Regions from separate parts of the Shewanella sp. S1-49-MNA-CIBAN-0167 genome, predicted to be linked through region 2. Evidence: predicted binding sites of a transcription regulator. Region 2 holds the regulator's gene; each other region holds the start of a gene.
The links. The regulator sigma-54, encoded in region 2, starts transcription at its own class of promoters, with help from an activator protein. The targets are predictions, from matches to a motif close to GTTGGCACGNNNNTNGNNT.

Region 1 (4,899 bases), on a different contig from region 2:
ATCTGCAGTCATTTTATATTTCATGTCAAACAAACTTGTTGATTGGATGCATGGTGCAGAAACAAAAAATGAAACTGAAGAACAAGCTTTAGAAGAAGAAATTGGCGTCACGGCTGACCACGAAGCCATTAGACGTTAATCCGTTTTGATGTAACAGCTATTCCCACTAAAAACCCCCTCCAAGTTCACTTGTGAGGGGATTTTTTATTGATAAACTAGGGCGCTGCTAGAGGCTATAAAATCTTAGCAAGAGCCTAGAGCGCTACGCTGCTAGGACGCTACGCGGCTAGAGGCTATACAATCAATAGCAACAGCCTAGAGCGCTGCGCTGCTAGGACGCTTCGCGGCTAGAGGCTATAAAATCAATAGCAACAGCCTAGAACGCTACGCTGCTAGAGGCTATAAAATCTTAGCAGCGAAGCTGTCCTTAGCAGGACGTAGTCCGCCCTAGAAGCGAAGCGCACTATCCGCGAAGCGGCCTAGGATCTTAACAGCGTAGCGGCCTAGGATCTTAGCAGCGAAGCTGTTCTTAGCAGTGACGAAGTGGCTTGGGTATATCCCACATTACTTACAAGCCAACTGAATAAAGCCACCCGCCTTGATATCTGATTGATAAACTAGGCCCGTATAATGGTTCTCAAGCAGTTTTTGTTTATGCTCATAATAATTGGTACCGATACAAATTTGTTCATCCCGTAATAAGGTACGAATTTGCATACTCGGCTTACTCCAAAGCGCACTACCAAGAGGTTCGGATTCGGGCAATGCCAAAGGCATTAGGTTATTACCATTGCGTAAATAACACCTTAATCCTTTACCTGATTGTCCTATTGATAATAAATAGCGAGTCAAATCGATGCACACATAAATAATATCCGTACTAATATGCAACCCAGATTTCACCATACGATCATTAAGATAAGACAGCATACTATTGGGCTCGATTAAGGTATTACTTAACCCATTTCTAAACAGCTTAAGTTTTTGATTAATAAAGCTGCGCAATAATACACAGCCAAAAGCAGCACTATTATCCTCAGGAGAAAAATGCGCCATATACATCACTAAGTGATGATCGCCCACCATAGTCGAATCGATAAAGTAAGCACTAACATCATTATTTTTAAACAGACTGTAATTAATATCCGCTTTAGGATAATAAATATGCGACGCAGGAAATAATTGCTGCTGAACACTTTTGGCAGCATGGGAATTTTGCTCAAGGAGGTATAAATTATCAGTGAGCTCTTGGTAAGATAATTCATTCATTTCTTGTAAATGCGATTGCCCTGATGCATTCATCGGCGTAGCGGCTGAATGCATCGCTTGAACGATTGCTTGTTCAATAATGAATAAGTCAGCAATAGGTTTAGTCAGATAGTCACTGGCACCAAGGCGCAATGCATCTACAACATCAGACATCACATCATTACCAGAAATAACAATAGCGGGTATAGCAGGATTAATAACTTGCATTTGCTTAAGCATAGACAAACCATCAAGGCCTGGCATGCTTAAGTCAGCAATAACAATATCAAAGATAGCATGGGAAAAAAGGGTTATGCCTTCATTTCCATCACATGCTTGTTGAACCCGAGCACCTTGCTGCTGCAAAAAATCAGCAACGACATGGCGAAATATCGGGTCATCTTCAACAAAGAGGATCTTGACATCAGTTAGTGCCATACAACAACCTCACAGACATACAACACCCCGCAGACATAACTGTCGAGGAGCCTGTATGCCTCGACTATTCAAGTTCATCTAAATACTCATCAAGTAACTCATCATCTGCTTGACTTGATGGAACATCACCATCAAAAACTTTGTAATCCATATGCTGTAAATAAGCATTTTTTACAAAAGCATAAGGATCAAGAGCATTGTCTAATAATCTTTCTTGATCAATGGCTTTAGAGCGGGCATCCAAACCTTTTAAGCCCCATTTTAGTACTGACTGCCACATCGTTAATTCCGATAAAGGAAAGTATAGACCATCCACCCAATCAGAGGCGATTTCTCTTGTCACGATTGGGCCATAAAATGGCGCCATAAAATAAGGACCATTTGGCGTACCATAATAACCTAACACTTCGTTGAAATCGTCTTGTTTGCGATGCATCCCCATCATGTCAGCAACATCCACTAAACCCAGTAAGCCTATGGTGGTATTAACCGTAAAACGCCCGCCAGCATTAGCTGCCCACTTCCACTTACCTTGGAGGGTATTATTCACTAGAGAGCTAGGCTCTTCTAAGTTATAAACAAAATTATTGACCCCTGTTCTTACTGGGCTTGGAACATAATCTTTATAACTATGAGCGACTGGGCGGATAATATATCTGTCTAAAAGCAGATAGTTAAAATCCCACATTGTGCGGTTAATCCCTTCAAATGGATCGAGAGGATCATTGTATTTGAACTCAACCGCAGCGAGTGTTGATGTGTCAACTTGAGGTGCTTCGGCTTCGGCATACACAGGCATGCTAACAGCAACGATCACCTGAAGTAATATCCATTTATACTTCATATAACTCTCTTTAAAATAACAAAAGGTCTCACTCAACAAACTGCCATTTCTGTCTTTTTATTAAAGCAATTTTTGTTCAAGTCGATATAATTTAGCAAGCAAGTGTTAGGCTGATATCTTACAATATTTAACAGTCAGTCCTTGCTTATACGTATCTGTTGCCAGCAATCGTTCATTATCATGGTAATCAAACCATATGAGTTGCCCCAATAATGGTAACAGGGGGCTAAGGATAGTGCGCCTTTTGACAATATCAATCAAAAAATTGTAAATGAAGTTGATATTCTTCACTGACATCTTGGTTGATTTCGATAGATAAACATATTCGTTTGATAGGATTTATATGACAGTGCCAACAACGCTTCCCAAAAAAGCGGTTAATACCGTCACATTTAAACCTGCTGATGCAAGTCAGAAACCGCTGTCAGATCGTAAACAAACTCAAACTGATAGCGCTTCTTTGCCGGTGCAAACGTCAAATGAAAAATCCGTTTTATCAACGTCATCTTCCACAAAATCAGATTTAGCCCCAGTATTACTCGCGGTCAAGGTTTTGCAACCACCAGCAAGCGCACAAGTCAGCATCACCATTGAAAATCAACAATATCAACTAAACAAAACCGCTGAACTGCAAAAATTATTACAACAAACAGCCCAAGTCGTGATTGCAAGCGATCAAGCTAAACTTTTGGCACGCGCCGCGTCCAGCGTAAATCAGCCCCAGGGCAAAGTCGAAGTCATCAATAACCCAGTTCCTGCGTCAACACCTCTGACGGCTTCAGCGGGGTCAACCATCACATCGCCAGCCCAAACGGTCGCGACTCAATTAGTGCTTTTAGCACAACCCATTCAGCTTGCCTTACCACAAGCGCTTGAGGAACTAGCAAAACAAAATGGTGTTTCAACACAACAGCTTACAACGTTAGCAACAAGGCCTCAAGGTTATCCACTGCCTACAGCCGTAATAGACCAAGACCAAAATCAACTAACGTTTGCCGGTGGCACAAGCATCAAACTATCACCAAATACCGCCCTACATCCTGGCCAATATTTAGCCAAAGTCGTGGTGCAACAGCAGCAACTACAACTTGCTCTAACACCCGTCATTGCAGAAGTAAGCGTAAATTTAACTAAACTCACAACAACGCCGCAAGCAGCCATGTCGCCTCAAGCGACAAACATCATCATCACTAAAAATGAACCGGCACAAATCCTCAGCCAGTTTCTAAAAAAACTAGAATCTACACCATTGCCAAAAATTGATAATGCGATTAAAGGAAATGATAGCCAACAAAAAGTTCCCTATGGATTAACCGCGGCATCGGTAACACAGCAACAAACCCAATCCACACTATCGGCACAGCAAGCGAGTCTAACCAAAAACACTAGCAACATGGCACCGCAGGCTAATCTACCCAACACCACTACCGCCAATACGGTACAGCAAGCTAATCTAGCCAACACCACTTCCAACACGGCACAACATGTCACGCTACCGATAACATTATTAGCGCAACAGCACACAACCAAATCTAGCACCGCACCCGCCATCCTAAATAGCGCGAAAAATGAGCTACCCAACACGTTAAGTAGCGATCCAGCACCAATAGAAGTATTGAATAAAGCCTTATCAAAAGCAGGTGCGATGCCAATAAAACAGCAGCTAGCTCAACAAATTCCTCATAATCTCGCCAGCGAACTGTTTAAACACTTACCTCAAATAAGCCCTCACCCATTAAGTGCATTAAGCGATCCGGCATTACTCAGCAGTGAACTGCACAGTTTAGCGGCGCTAAACCTCGCCCACACCTCGCTGAGTCATTCAGGGAGCTCACACCCCTCACCACTCTTTTCTGGTAGTGCCATCACAACCCTATTCCAATTACTATTAGGGGTGAAATCAAAATCAACAGGGGCGGGGATCAGCGAAAAACTTCAGGCCCACTTTGCGCAATTGCAACAACGGACCTTGAGTAAACTCAGCGCTAATTCAGGATTATTAGCGGCATTAGACAAGCTAGGTGGCGCAGACTCAATGGCACAATTAGCAAGTAGTATTGCACTTTACCAACAGGCAAGCACCGATCCCAATCAGCCCATGACATGGTACTTTGCCCTGCCCTACTCAATTAACCAACGCGATGAGCAATTTGAAGGTAAGTTTGAACAAGAAAATGATCCAGACAAAGATAAAAAAGCAGGATGGAAACTGCAACTCAAATTTAACTTAGCTCAAGGGTCATTATTGATTTGTGCGCATAAACAAGCTGAAGTGCTGGATATTCAATTTAAAGGCAATAACCAAATGCTACTGGCGAAAGTAGAAAGCTTTAACCAAGCATTATCAGATAAAATCACTCAAATAGGTT
Region 2 (4,899 bases):
ACTTTTTTCTTACTGCCCGGTGTGGCACAGGTAGTGCATTCCGGCTGCAGAATGGTACAAAGTTCCATCGTTAGTGTTTTGTATACTTCTCTTTGTGTTTAATTACCTGACGGTCGAGTTTATCGATCAGGGCGTCTATTGCAGCATACATATCAGTATTTTCTGACATAGCAAAAATCTCTGCGCCATTAACGTGGATTTTGGCTTCTGCTTTTTGTTGTAATTTGTCTACATGGAGTACAACGTGTACATTATGGATCTGATCGAAGTGTCGTTCAAGCTTTGAAAATTTACCATTAACATACTCACGTAAAGATTCAGTTATTTCGACATGACGTCCAGTCAGATTTATATCCATAGAAAATCCTCCACAACCTTGTAGGTTATAAACTCTTACGTTGGTTTGAGGGCGGGATTAGCATTGCTTCTCGGTATTTTGCAATCGTACGACGAGCAACGTTTATGCCTTGTTCTGCCAGAAGTTGAGCCATTTTACTGTCACTCAATGGTTTTTTCTGGTTTTCTGCGGCAACCAGCTTTTTGATAAAAGCACGAATTGCTGTTGATGAGCATTCCCCGCCATCGTCAGTGCTGACATGGCTAGAGAAGAAGTACTTTAGTTCAAATAGTCCACGTGGGGTGTGCATATATTTTTGTGTGGTGACTCGTGAAATTGTCGATTCATGCATTTCTACTGCTTCAGCAATATCATTTAGCACCATAGGTTTCATGGCTTCTTCACCGTATTCAAAGAAGCCTTGCTGAAATTGCACAATGCAATTTGCCACTTTGAGTAGAGTATCATTGCGGCTTTCGATACTTTTAATAAACCATTTAGCCTCTTGCAAATGGCCTCGAATAAATTGACTGTCAGACTGATTTTTACTGCTTCTAGCCATGGCGGCGTATTGCTGATTAACGCCAATTTTGGGCATATTGTCTGGGTTTAACTCTACAACCCAACGGCCATTTTTCTTTAGTACCGTGACATCGGGAATAACGAATTCGTCATCGGTGGCGGTGATCAATAAGCCTGGACGAGGATTGAGTGATTGGATTAGGGTGATGGCGTCACGTAACTCATTTTCTTTTAGCTTAGTTTTGCGCATCAATAATCTAAAATCACGCCCAGCAATTAAGGTTAAATAGTCTTTGATTAGCAAACGGGCATTATCGATATGGGGTGTGGTGTTAGAGAATTGCGCTAATTGGATCAATAAACATTCACTTAAATCACGTGCAGCAACACCAACGGGATCAAAGTGTTGAATTCGTTTTAATACAGCTTCAACTTCATCTAACTCAACATTTTCGTCACCCATGGCTTCGAGAATATCGTCGGTACTTTGGGTTAAATAACCGCGTTCATCCACGGCGTCGATGATCGCTGTGGCAATGGCAAGATCGGTCTCTGAAAATGGAGTGAGATTTTTCTGCCATTCTAAATGTTCATACAGACCTTCGGTGGTTTCACCTTGAAACGGCATGTCATCATCGCGCATGCTAGCACTACCTGAACCTGACATCGGCGAGGCGGTGTACACTTCATCCCATGTAGTATCCATGGCTAAATCATCCATGGTTTCTTTGGTCATAGATTCTGCTGTGTCGACTGTTGAGGTGTCTTTTTCAATATTGACAATGCTGTTGTCACTGAAGTCTGTATCAGCTTGGTCGCGATTTTCTTTTACGGGGTCTTTTGCTTCAGAAAACTCATCTTCTATTTCAAGTAATGGATTTGAATCCAATGCTTGTTGGATTTCTTGCTGTAGCTCCAATGACGATAATTGCAGTAAGCGAATGGCTTGCTGCAATTGTGGGGTCATGGTTAAGTGTTGACCCATTTTAAGTTGGAGTGACGCTTTCATTTACCGCTTATCCCTAGATGATTTCCATAAAAGTGACAATTTATAAAACTGTAATGGATTGTCACGTACATCAATGATGTTTAACGCTGTTTAGATATCGTTCAATCAAATGAGTTAGATAGACTAAAGGCCCGTAAAGTAACTATAGCTTGAATTGTTCACCTAAGTACACCGCCCGAACTTGTTGATTGCTCAATACCTCATCAGGTGTGCCTTCGGCAATTAAATTACCTTGGCTGACGATATAAGCTCGCTCACAGACATCTAACGTTTCACGTACGTTATGGTCGGTAATTAATACTCCTAGACCTCGGCTTTTAAGTTGTTGAATGATTTTTTTTATGTCGATGACAGAAATCGGATCAACACCAGCAAAGGGCTCATCGAGTAGAATAAATTTTGGATTGGCGGCTAAAGCGCGCGCAATTTCAACACGACGACGTTCACCACCCGATAACGACATGCCTAGGCTGTCTCGAATATGGGTAATATGGAACTCTTCTAATAGATGCTCAAGCTGTTCAATACGTTGGTTTGTACTGAGTTCTTTGCGGGTTTGCAACACGGCCATAATGTTGTCATACACTGTGAGTTTACGGAAAATACTGGCTTCTTGTGGTAAGTAACCAATGCCTTTGCGAGCTCGCAGATGCATTGGATCGTCAGTGAGATCGTCATCATCAATTAAAATTCGACCCTTATCACTTTTCACTAGGCCGACAACCATATAAAAGGTGGTTGTTTTACCTGCACCATTGGGGCCTAAAAGCCCAACAATTTGGCCTGTTTTAACCGTTAAACTGACATCTTTAACAACTTGACGATCTTTATAGCTTTTAGCCAGATTTTCAGCGGTTAAGGTTATTTGGGTCATGGTTTGATCTGCTTTTTAACTGGGATTTCAGGGAGTTTTTGCTTTGGCGCAGACTCGTCTTGGAAATTCTCAGGTTGAATAATGGTGATAACCCGATCTTGCCCTGTGCCCGAACTTTCAGCAATAAGCTCTTGCGCATTGATGTTGTACTTAATTCGATTACCGGTCACTTGGCTACCCGATTGATTAAGTTTGGCATTACCTGTCAATGTTAGCGTGGTAGTCGCAAGGTCATAGGATATTTCGTCGGCACTGGCAGTACCAATTTGACCGTCATCTAATTCTTGTGAAAACGTCGCGGGTTTGCCAGTGGCGATAAGTTTCTTACTGGTGCTGTTTTCGGGGGTAAACGCCCGTAATTCATCAGCATTGATATTAATACTGCCTTGGACAATCTTAACCGGACCATTAAAAATGATTTGGTTATTTTTTATGTCAGCAAATTGGCTAACCGCAACAATTTTTAATTCTTGTTTCAGATCACCTTGTTTCGCCATAGCAGGCAAACTCAACAGGCAAAGTATGCTGCTCAATAACATAACATTGGCGCGAGTGTGGAGACGATTAATGTGGCTCATATGTTCCTTCTACCTGGCTCAGTAGCGATAATTGTTGCGAATTCAAGTCAGCATGTAGGCCTAAGCCTTTAATAATAAACCCTTTGCCTTTGATATACACCATCTCTTGTGAGGTGCCTATCATAGTGGTTAAGTCTACCGTCACCGCTTGGGTACTCAATGACTGCAGGGGTTCTTCTATATCAATGGCATCAATAATAACATTGTTTTCTAATATGACTTTGCTGGTGTTTTTATTCAATTGTCCTCGATCTGCACTTAATTGCCATTGTGCTTTACCATTTTCAGGGTAAATGAGGTATATCGGTTTGGTAAAGTGAGTGATGTCACTTGAAGCATAATGCTCCATGTGCTCGGCGCTGACTCGACTTTCGACAAAACCTTGTTGATTGAATTCCGTGGTGCGTAGGTTATCTGCAATAAAGTCAGGGCGCTCAATACCAGGTACTTTCACCGAGTCCATTTCACTGCGTTTTATTTGTGCTTGCCAGTACAACATAAAAGCAAGACCAAAAAAAGCCACAATACTTAGGGTGATCCGATTCATATACTCATTCCATGAGCACTGGCAAATTTATCTTGGCTTAAGAGTAATAAGTCAGTCAGTTCTCGCAAAGCTCCATGTCCGCCGTTTAAGGTCGTTGTCATGTGACAATGTCGTTTTACAAACGGATGACCATCGCCGACACACACGGAGAGACCTACGGCTTTCATTACGGGCAGATCAACCATGTCATCGCCAATGTAGGCTACTTGTTCGGCGCTTACATTATACAGCGACATAAGTTGCTCAAAAGGTTCAAATTTATTATCAATGCCTTGATAAATATGTTTGATTCCTAATCCGGTCATTCGGGTTTCGACAATTTTTGATTGACGACCTGTAATGACGGCAACATGAATATCGCTAGTGAGAACTGAGCGTATACCGTAGCCATCGCGAGTATGAAAGGCTTTGAGTTCTTCGCCAGCATTACTGAGATAAATACGTCCATCTGAAAAGACCCCATCGACATCACAGATTAACAGTTTAATTTTCTGAGCTCGCTGCCAAATATCATTACTGATAGGGCCGTAAAATCCTTGGTGACACGAGGTTGATTCTGACATGATTAAATGACTCCAGCTTTAACCATATCGAGCATGTTTAATGCCCCGATCGGTTGGTGTTTTTCATTGACGACAACCAGTCCGTTGATGTTTTTTTCATCCATGATTTGTAGCGCTTGTGCAGCTAAAATACCCGTGGGGCAGGTCACACAGTTTTTGGTCATCACCAGGGCTATCGAAGTGGTACGAAGGTTCACTTCGGCATCGATGACCCGGCGTAAATCACCATCAGTAAAAATACCCACTAGTTTGGCTTCATGGTTGACTACCGCCGTCATGCCAAGGCCTTTTTTAGATATTTCATAAAGCGCTTCAGTAATACAAATAGCATCACTGACGATAGGCAAATCATCGCCTTTATGCATGACATCGTCTACTTTTAGTAATAATTTTCGCCCCAATGAGCCACCAGGATGTGATAAGGCAAAGTCATCACGGGTAAACCCTTTTGCTTGCAACAATGCAATGG
Region 3 (4,899 bases), on a different contig from region 2:
GTAATACAGATCGCGTCTAAATTCACCTTTTTCAACCAAATCGAGTAAATTCTTATGGCTGGCGCTGACTAATCGAAAGTCGGAACGTTTTTGTTTTAATCCACCCACGGCGCGATAACATTGGGTTTCTAGCAACCTCAGCAGTTTAACTTGCATGTTCATCGGTACATCGCCAATCTCATCAAAGAATACCGTGCCGCCGTGGGCTATCTCAATCAGACCTTTTTTACTGGTGGTTGCCCCGGTAAAGGCTCCTTTCTCGTAACCAAATAACTCACTTTCGAACAGGTTTTCACTCAGGCCGGTACATTCAATAACCACAAAAGGTTTATCATTGCGGCTACTGGCTTGATGCACCGCTTTAGCGACGAGTTCTTTACCTGCACCGGTTTCACCTTGCAATAGCACCGCAATACTGGATTGAGATGCTCGGTTAATTCTGTTGAGCATTTGCTTAAACGGCGCAGATTGACCGACCATGGTGCCTTTTTTAGACTCTGTTGATGCATAATCAATGGCATCTAAAACCTCCAGATATCCCAATACCTTGCCACTGTTATCTTTAATGGGTTTCATTAAAATATCGCAATATGACTTACCGTGTGCAGTGCTATGAATATGCACGGCATTGGCAGCCCTTGCGGTACTCTGGCATTGTTGCAAAGGACACTCTTCACCGTGTTTATCACAAGGCTCATTACTGTGATGAGATATCTGATGGCATTTACTTTGGCCTAATATGACTTGTGTATCATACGTTTCTAAATAGGCTTGATTAACCGCATGTATAACATAATCTGGCGTAATAAATATTGCCGGTTTATCAATCGCGTTTATCATTGATTGCACAACAGTGGTGTTACTCATTTATCACTCTCGCTTACTGTACACATTAATCAGTTAATCTCTAAAGTGACATTATTAGCGCAATATTTGTCACTACAATGCCATATTTGTCAGTTCATAACCTAGCATGTGCCTCTCGCAAATATCAATGAATTTTAAGTGGCTGATTTTATATATTTTAAATTTGTCGGTGTAATATGGCACAAGCTTTGTATTGATCTTGCTATATGTTTTGTGATTGGACTCGGTCATAGGTTTTTTATAACCCTAAAACTCATTGAGATTAAACGATTTTAAATAGAGGAATAACAATAATGCGCTTAACACACAAACACACACAATCATTGATTAAGGCTAGCCAAATGGCCGGCTTAATCATGCTTATGAGCGTCTCGACGGTAGGACAAGCTGAATCATTAACCGAGCAGCAAGTGCTTGAACAACAGGCCAATCAACGAATTGCCGAATTTAGCCAAGCACTGAAAGGTCATTTAAAGACAGCCATTAAGCAAGGTGGATTAACCAACGCAGTGTCGGTGTGCCAAGCGGTAGCACCTGCAATTGCAGCAGAAAACTCAAAAGAGGGCTGGACACTTACCCGGACCAGTTTGCGAGTGCGTAATCCAGCCAATACGCCCGATGCTTGGGAGTTAACACAATTACAGCAATTTGAACGTGTTAATGCTTCAGGACAGCAAGCTGCTGATAAACCCATTGTGGCGAGTGAGTTTATCGTCAAAGATGGCAAAACACAGTTTCGTTATATGAAGGCGATACCAGCGCAACAATTATGCTTAGGTTGTCATGGTAGTAATATTAATCCTGAGCTGAGTACTTTGATTAACAAAACCTATCCTAATGATAAAGCAGTTAACTTTGCCCTCGGTGATATTCGCGGTGCGTTTTCATTACAAAAGGTTATCAATAATCAAGCCGCATCGGTTACAGCAACAACAAAGCCGTAATCAAAGCTGAAGTAATATAAGCGAAAGACCTAGAAGCGAGGACGCTGCGCGGCTTATAGCAAGAGCCTAGGACGCTTCGCTGCTAGGTGCTAAAGCAAACAGCACAGCGACCCATGGGCTGTTTATGGTGGTGGTTTACGTTAACATTATCCTGCCTTTACGATTCCTTATCAGTCATTTACAAAATGATGTTAACCATTATTGCTAATATTGATCTGAGACTTTATCTAACAAATGCATTGGGTATTTTGTTGGGAGTTAATTGTTATGAGTAAAATCCGTATTGATCCTTTTTATCATCATACTAGTCATGCTATTACCTATGTGGTGACCGATCTTGCTACTCGTCAAAGTGCGATTATTGATCCCGTTTTAGACTTCGATATGGCCTCTGGTACTATAAGTACATGTTTTGCCGATAACATCATTGATCATATCGATAAGCATGGATTTGAAATTGAATGGATTTTAGAAACTCATGCACATTGCGATCATATGTCTGCGGCGTGTTATATCAAGACCAAACGCGGGGGAACAACGGGGATTGGTGAGCACATTACTCAAGTCCAGCACACCGTTAAAAGATTGCTAAATCTCGATGAGAGCTTTCAGTGCAATGGCGAGCAGTTTGATCAACTGTTTACCGATAAAGAACTCATTAAATTGGGTCATTTAACTATTCACATTATGCATACACCCGGACATACACCTGCTTGTGTGAGCTATCTCATTGAAGATGTGATATTTGTCGGTGACACATTATCTACGCCAGAATGGGGTACTGTGAATACTGATTTCCCCAATAGCAGCACGACCACCTTGTATCATTCAATTAACAATATATTAGCGTTACCTAATTGTACTCGGGTGTTTATAGGGCATGATCCCCTTGGATACAAACGCCAAGATAATATATTTGAAACATCAGTGATTGCGCAGAAAAGGTATAACTGCGTTGTCGGCGGTAAAGTGACCCTCGCTGAGTTTGTTCAGCGACATCAACAACGCCACATTGATTCTGATATACCGCATCTATTGTTAGCGGCAATCCAAATTAATATTCGAGCAGGTAACATGCCACCAGCAGACCGTAAGGGTAACGCTTACCTTAAAATACCGCTTAACCAGTTGTCATAAATCGATTAGCCATTAGAAATCAGCAATCAGTCATGATTAATGAGCAATAAACCACAACATGCTGGTTTATGTTGGATGCATTTATACCTTATGAGGCACTAACGGAAATTCATCTTGTTGCCATTGCATCATGCCACCAGCGACAGACAATGGTTTGGTAAAGCCCATATTCTGTAATGATGCTGCGGCAAGTGCTGAACGACCACCCGTACGGCAAATAAGGTATATGTCTTTTTGAGCTAACTCAGTTAATGCTAATACCCATTCACAGTGATGACTCACCAAAGGATGTTCATGAATTTTCATCTCTAATACGCCACGAGGAAAATTTATTGCACCTTCTATGTGACCTGTCAGAAACTCTTCATGCTCACGAACATCAATGATCACCACATCTGGTTTACTCATCGCGGTATGTAATTCATGAGTACTCACTTCCCTAATATTCGCTTTGATTTCACTTATGTATTCTTGAGCTGTTTTCATGTGTACCTCGTGATATTAAATGATAGATTTTGATAACATAAATAGCGCCATCATGACTAAAAAGACGGCAAATATTTTTTGTAAAATGGCTTTGGGTAAATATTGGCTTATCCATTGACCTGCAATACTGCCGACAAGCCCGCCGGCAATCATGATGGCGATAACCGACCAATCAAATTCAAGTCCTTTGTTTGACAGCAAGCTGTAATATTTAACAAAGCCCACCAGTGAATTCATGGCAATAATCACCAAGCTGGTGCCTATTGCCAGCCACATTTCAATACCACCGAGCAAAACCAGTGCTGGGACAATTAAAAATCCACCGCCAACGCCAACAAATCCGGTCACGACACCGACAGCTAAACCTTGTGAGAGGATTTTAATGATATTTAGTTCACCCGCTTTACACCTGCTAGATTGATTACGCCACATCATGACGGCGCCAATGAGCATTAGCATGACAAACACCATTAGCTGTATGTCGCTGGTGACAAAGGTGCTGGTCCATGCACCTAAATAAGTACCCGCCATGCCGGGTAAACCAAATAAAAATACATGAGGCCAAGAGACCTTTTTTTGCTTAATAAAACCAATACTACTGATTAAACTTATCGCTCCTACGATGCATAATGATGAAGCAATGGCTAACTCGGCTTGCATACCAATAAGGTATAGCAACACCGGAACCGTAAGAATTGAGCCTCCAGAGCCTAAAACACTTAACACGAAACCAATTAATAATGCGCCAATGATTGCTTGTATCATCTTGATTACTCTTAGGCTTAAAGGATATTAATGGGTATTTTTAAATACACAGTGCCGTTGTCTTCAGCCGCTGGTAGTTGCCCTGCGCGAATGTTGACTTGAATCGCTGGCAATATCAGCCTTGGCATGGTTAATGTCGCGTCTCGTTGTTGACGAAGTGCCACAAAATCTGCTTTTTTCATGCTGTCGTTAACATGGATATTGTGTTTTTTTTGTAGGCTTACTTGGGTTTTAAATTGGTGGTCACGGCCCTCGGTCGGGTAGTCATGACACACATAAATATCGGTGGTTTCAGGAAGGCTGAATAATGTCTGAATTGAATCGTATAAGGTATTGGCATCACCACCAGGGAAATCGCATCTGGCGGTACCCACATCAGGCATAAAAATAGTGTCGCCAACAAAAGCCGCTTGCTCATTAACGATATATGCTAGATCGGCTGGTGTATGGCCCGGTGTGTGCATAATGCGAATCGTCATATCACCCACTTTTAGGCGGTCATTATGTTTAAATAACCGGTCAAATTGGTTGCCATTAGGCAAAAAACCTGGCTCTAGATTAAAAATCGTTTTAAAGGTGTCTTGTACTTGAGTGATGTGTTCACCAATACCAATTTGGCCCGCTATTTTGTCACGCAGAAAACTGGCGGCAGATAAATGGTCTGCATGGGCGTGGGTTTCCAATATCCATTTAACCGTCA
Region 4 (4,899 bases), on a different contig from region 2:
TGTATTTATTCTGCTAGTGCTTTTGCGGCTTGTGAAGCAAGGGTACAAAGTGTCAGTTTAATGAGTTCAGGCGCACAAAATCAATATGATGTCTTTACCACAAGTCCATTTGGGTTAATGCAATACTACGAGGTGAAAGTGAGTTTTAGTGATCCTAACGAAGATTGTGCCTTAAGTTTAATGATTTCGACTATCGAGCAAGGCTATCAACTCTCGGGGCAAAGCGGAAATTCATTGACATTTTCCCCCTATCTTCAAACGTCAGGCAGTTTTATTCAAAATAGACACTGGTTTGCCGAGGTATCACCACAACAGTCCATTTTTCGATTTCAATTACGTTTCCCTGCGCAGCAATTTGGTTCAGAAGGAGACTATACCAATCAATTACTCGTGCAGCTTATTCCAAATCCTGAACAGTCTACAACTGTATTAGATGAACGTAATCAATTGATCTCTGCACGCATTCCTCCTGTTGCAAGCATCAGTTTCTATGGATTATCGCAACGACTTTATCCATTAGACCTTGGTCGCCTGACAACAGGAAAAAGGCTGAATATCGATCCTAATTTATTTATTCGAAGTACTGCTGGCTATGAAATTAGTTTCCGTTCAGATAATCAAGGTAAGCTTAGGCATCAAAGTAAACAAGAGCGTTGGGATATCGATTACATATTTAGTGTGGCTGACAGTGTCATTGATTTTACGGTAACGGGCAATCAGCTGGTTGTTAATGCGCCACAGAACCATAATGGGCAGAGGATACCTATGACTATCCAAATTGGTGAAACAGAAAATCGACCAGGGGGAATCTATGAAGATGAAATTCATATTGATATCAGTGCATCTGGTCTGGGAAGTTTTTAGTTTTGGTCGCTGTTAATGTTAGTTTAACCTAGTTTTTTATTTAAAATAAAAAATGCGACCATGATCAGTAAAAAGATCCCAGCTTAACACTTCAGTGAGGTTATTTATTGTCGTATCTTTGCAATTGTTTAAATGCAGATGGGTTATCCTTTGCCCAATTCGCTGCCTGGGTACGATTTTTAACTTCCGTTTTCTTAAATACTTTATAAAGATGTGATTTGACCGTGTGCTCACTCACAAATAGTGCATTGGCAATATCAATGTTGGATTTACATTCAGTCACTAATCTAAGTACATCGCACTCACGGCGAGTGAGGGAGACCATAGGTTGTTCAGGATGTATATCTTCTTTTCGGTAGTGTTGCAGTAACTGGCACATCATAGTTCTTGGTAACCAATATTCACCGGCGAGAATTTTTCGCATCCCCTGTAGCAATAAAACCAGTGAAGATGATTGTGGAAAAATACCGCAACAATTTGGCCAATCGAGTAAGTCTTGTTTATCGAATTTTTTAGAAGTATTGAGTAAAACGATATGCACTTGAGAAAGATTCGTATCAAACTGGATTTGCCAACAACGATCGTCAATATTGGGTAGGTTAGCCACATCAACAAGTAATAATGGATTTAATGCTCTATCGAGGTTCTCCAGTTCCATTTCATTACTAATAAATCGGGTCTCACAATCTAGACTCGTCTTTAAAAGATCAGCAAAGGCTCTACTCTGAATGGTCAACTTCGTGACTAAAACCAATGTAAGTTTAAGCATAATGAATAATTTCCTTATAACACAGTTGTGGTGCACACATCGCAGTATTTTACTGTTAGCACATACACTGGACTTTAAGCATTTAAATATTCCAGAACTGACCACAAACCATTGTTTATATTATTATTTAACACTCAACCTCGACAGATATTTGCCGTGATAAATGTTATCCCTCCATAAACCTTCTGTTGATTAATTTCCTAGTAGCGATTTAATAGCCACTCAAACCAAGATTGCATTACTTTGGCCATTTATAGCTGGGATAATTGCATTTTAAACCGCCGCTGAGCGACACGGTCGATATCACGCTTTATCGGCAAACTCAGCAGGCTCTCCCAGATCAACCCCTCGACTAAAAGTGGCTGACGCGTAACAACTTTTTTCGGTATCCTATCACTTTTAAATTCATTGAATAACAGTTCAATTTGCCAGCGACTAGGGTAAAGCTTGATCACTTCTTGGCGACTAAACTTATTGTGCGGAAGTTAGTCATCCACCATAGATAACACTTTTATTTCTTAAGCAAAAATAATTCCATGCGACGTTGGTATCATCGCCAGTTAACATCAATCTCCGGACGCTGTGTTAGCGTTCCACAGCGTGGGTATATTCAACCGATTATCATCAATAAATTGTCTTGGCTGTTGTCTTGCAATGATAATTCCCATGACTATTGTGCTTGTAATTAGTTTCACCCCCGCTAAATCTACTTATTCCAATAGTTTTTTATCCTAGCGCTAGAGATCGTGTCTATGTACGCTAGCAAAAAAATGACACGTTTCTAGAAAAGAATAGCACATTCCCTAAGATTGAGCCTTTTTAGTAAATCATCCTTAGAATCCAATAAAAACCATCGCACTTTGTATGAGACTTGCCAGCACTTAACATGTTAAATGAAAATGAGGAATATCATCACCTCACATTATCGAGCAACTCTACTCCTTGCTGACCAAGCTTAACAAATTAGCCAAGCTATTACTTTAATCAATAACATAGCCTCTTTCAGCATTTATTGCGATACATTTTAGGACTATTCAGGTACTCAATTGGGGGGCTTTTTCAATAGAGTGAGCTCTAGATAATTAACATTACATAATGAATTCTGAGCAATGTTTCAGGTTTACATCAGAAAAGCGGCCTGCTTACTCACGGTTATTACCATAAGGAGTCTCGTCTAGCTCACTATCATGTGTCTTGGTCTAGCCATGATTCATTACCGCCAAGCAAGTAAGGGTGACCAAAGACTAGGCGGCCAGTGATCAGGTCTTTATTAGACTCTTGAGAGGACACTACCTTGAACGTGTCATTTTGACACGTGGGTGTTATTAAGACACCTTTTAGAGTTGTTAATATGACAACGACTAAACTTTAATTTAAATAATTACCCAATTAATCAGTTACTTAACTAGTTGGCATGCAGTCTGCATTAAAATATTTAACTTTATGAATTTGTAACTTTTCAATTTAATACAGGTGTAAATATGACAATTCACATTAAAAATAATATCGACTGGGTTGGCCAACGTGATTGGGAAATATTGGATTTTCATGGCACTGAATATAAAACAACCAAAGGGACGAGTTATAACAGTTACCTTATCCGTGAGCAAAAAAATGTCTTAATCGATACCGTTGATCATCGCTTCAGCCTGCAGTTTATTCAAAATCTTGAGATGGAAATTGACCTAGATAAGATTGATTACATTGTTATTAATCATGCTGAAGAAGATCATTCAGGCGCGTTAGCGGCTCTGATGGCTAAAATCCCTAATACCCCGATTTACTGTACCGAAAATGCTATCGATTCCATTACTGGCTTACATCATCATCCAGAGTGGCATTTCAATATTGTCAAAACCGGCGACACGCTAGATATCGGTAACGGCAAGCAGTTGGTGTTTATTGAAACGCCTATGCTGCATTGGCCAGACAGTATGATGACCTATCTAACCGAGGATGCCGTATTGTTTAGTAACGATGCATTCGGTCAACATTACTGCGATGAGCATCTGTTTAACGATGAGGTTGATCAGATTGAATTGATGGACCAATGTTTACGTTATTACTCCAATATTTTAACTCCGTTTAGCTCACTGGTTACCGCTAAAATTAACGAGGTGCTGAGCTTTAATCTGCCAGTTGATATTATTGCCACCGCCCATGGCGTAGTGTGGCGCGATGACCCTACCCAGATTATTCATCAATATCTGCAATGGGCAGATAATTATCAGGAAGACAGGATCACTATTTTTTATGATTCAATGTCTAATAATACCCGCATGATGGCTGATGCCATTGCTCAGGGGATCCACGATGTTGATCCTGGGGTGTCAGTTAAAGTCTTTAATGTGGCCCGCCATGATAAAAATGACATCTTAGCCAATGTGTTCCGCTCTAAAGGCATATTAGTGGGTTCATCTACCATGAATAATGTGATGATGCCGAAAGTCGCTGGGATGCTAGAAGAGATCACCGGCCTGCGTTTTAAAGATAAAAAAGCCGGTGCCTTTGGCAGCTACGGTTGGAACGGCGGTGCGGTCGATCGTATTCACACCCGTCTTACCGATGCCGGATTTGATACGATTGTGGGCCTAAAAGCAAAATGGCGACCTGATGGTAAAGCCATGCGCGAATGCCGCGACCATGGGCGACAGATTGCCAAAAACTGGGCATGGCATGATCTTAGTAATGTTAAATCCATTTCACCAGCATCCCTAGCCAAAAACAATCAAGCCACTGCCACCGCTAAGCCAGCAACTAAGTCTCGGGAAAGTAAACCTGAATGCGGGGCTGCTTCGGCAATTGATGATTCACAAAATATGTTATGCACTGTGTGTAACTGGGTTTATGAGCCAGTATTGGGCGAACCTAATCAAGATGTTGAACCAGGAACACCGTGGAGCGAAGTACCAGATGTCTTTCTCTGTCCAGATTGCGGCCTTGGCAAAGAGGTATTTATCCCTATTGAAGCAAGGAAAGTATCATGAGTGCACCCATCATCATTATTGGTAGCGGCTTTGGCTCATATCAGTTAATCAAAACCATTAGGCGCACAGATCAGCACATACCTATAACTGTTTTTACCCTCGATGAGGGCCACGATTATAATAAGCCTGATTTGAGCCATGTATTTAGTAATCAACAAAGCAGTGCGGATTTAATTCGCCTCAGTGCGCAGGAATTTGCCTCTGAGAATAATATTACTCTGCATGCTTTTACTCAGGTTGACTGCATTGATAGCGATCAACAGGCGGTATTTGTTAAAG

Region 1: the regulator sigma-54 is predicted to act here: its motif matches at 2,731-2,749, upstream of AAEZ00_RS17400 (flagellar hook-length control protein FliK).
Region 3: the regulator sigma-54 is predicted to act here: its motif matches at 1,043-1,061, upstream of AAEZ00_RS07365 (Tll0287-like domain-containing protein).
Region 4: the regulator sigma-54 is predicted to act here: its motif matches at 3,042-3,060, upstream of norV (anaerobic nitric oxide reductase flavorubredoxin).

What each region holds. Positions count from the first base shown of each region.
Region 1 covers NZ_JBEOPO010000043.1:14,166-19,064, reverse strand. The annotation lists gene AAEZ00_RS17415 (peptide MFS transporter) at 1-139, shown strand, start outside; gene AAEZ00_RS17410 (response regulator) at 565-1,686, opposite strand; gene AAEZ00_RS17405 (MlaA family lipoprotein) at 1,751-2,530, opposite strand; gene AAEZ00_RS17400 (flagellar hook-length control protein FliK) at 2,874-4,899, shown strand, end outside.
Region 2 covers NZ_JBEOPO010000007.1:44,716-49,614, reverse strand. The annotation lists gene ptsN (PTS IIA-like nitrogen regulatory protein PtsN) at 1-68, opposite strand, end outside; gene hpf (ribosome hibernation promoting factor) at 71-358, opposite strand; gene AAEZ00_RS04725 (RNA polymerase factor sigma-54) at 384-1,868, opposite strand; gene lptB (LPS export ABC transporter ATP-binding protein) at 2,011-2,742, opposite strand; gene lptA (lipopolysaccharide transport periplasmic protein LptA) at 2,739-3,320, opposite strand; gene lptC (LPS export ABC transporter periplasmic protein LptC) at 3,307-3,867, opposite strand; gene kdsC (3-deoxy-manno-octulosonate-8-phosphatase KdsC) at 3,864-4,430, opposite strand; gene AAEZ00_RS04700 (KpsF/GutQ family sugar-phosphate isomerase) at 4,433-4,899, opposite strand, start outside.
Region 3 covers NZ_JBEOPO010000012.1:12,455-17,353, reverse strand. The annotation lists gene AAEZ00_RS07370 (sigma-54 interaction domain-containing protein) at 1-867, opposite strand, end outside; gene AAEZ00_RS07365 (Tll0287-like domain-containing protein) at 1,161-1,811, shown strand; gene AAEZ00_RS07360 (MBL fold metallo-hydrolase) at 2,079-2,948, shown strand; gene AAEZ00_RS07355 (rhodanese-like domain-containing protein) at 3,030-3,434, opposite strand; gene AAEZ00_RS07350 (sulfite exporter TauE/SafE family protein) at 3,450-4,199, opposite strand; gene AAEZ00_RS07345 (MBL fold metallo-hydrolase) at 4,217-4,899, opposite strand, start outside.
Region 4 covers NZ_JBEOPO010000032.1:29,405-34,303, forward strand. The annotation lists gene AAEZ00_RS14980 (hypothetical protein) at 1-864, shown strand, start outside; gene AAEZ00_RS14985 (LuxR C-terminal-related transcriptional regulator) at 965-1,633, opposite strand; gene norV (anaerobic nitric oxide reductase flavorubredoxin) at 3,115-4,620, shown strand; gene norW (NADH:flavorubredoxin reductase NorW) at 4,617-4,899, shown strand, end outside.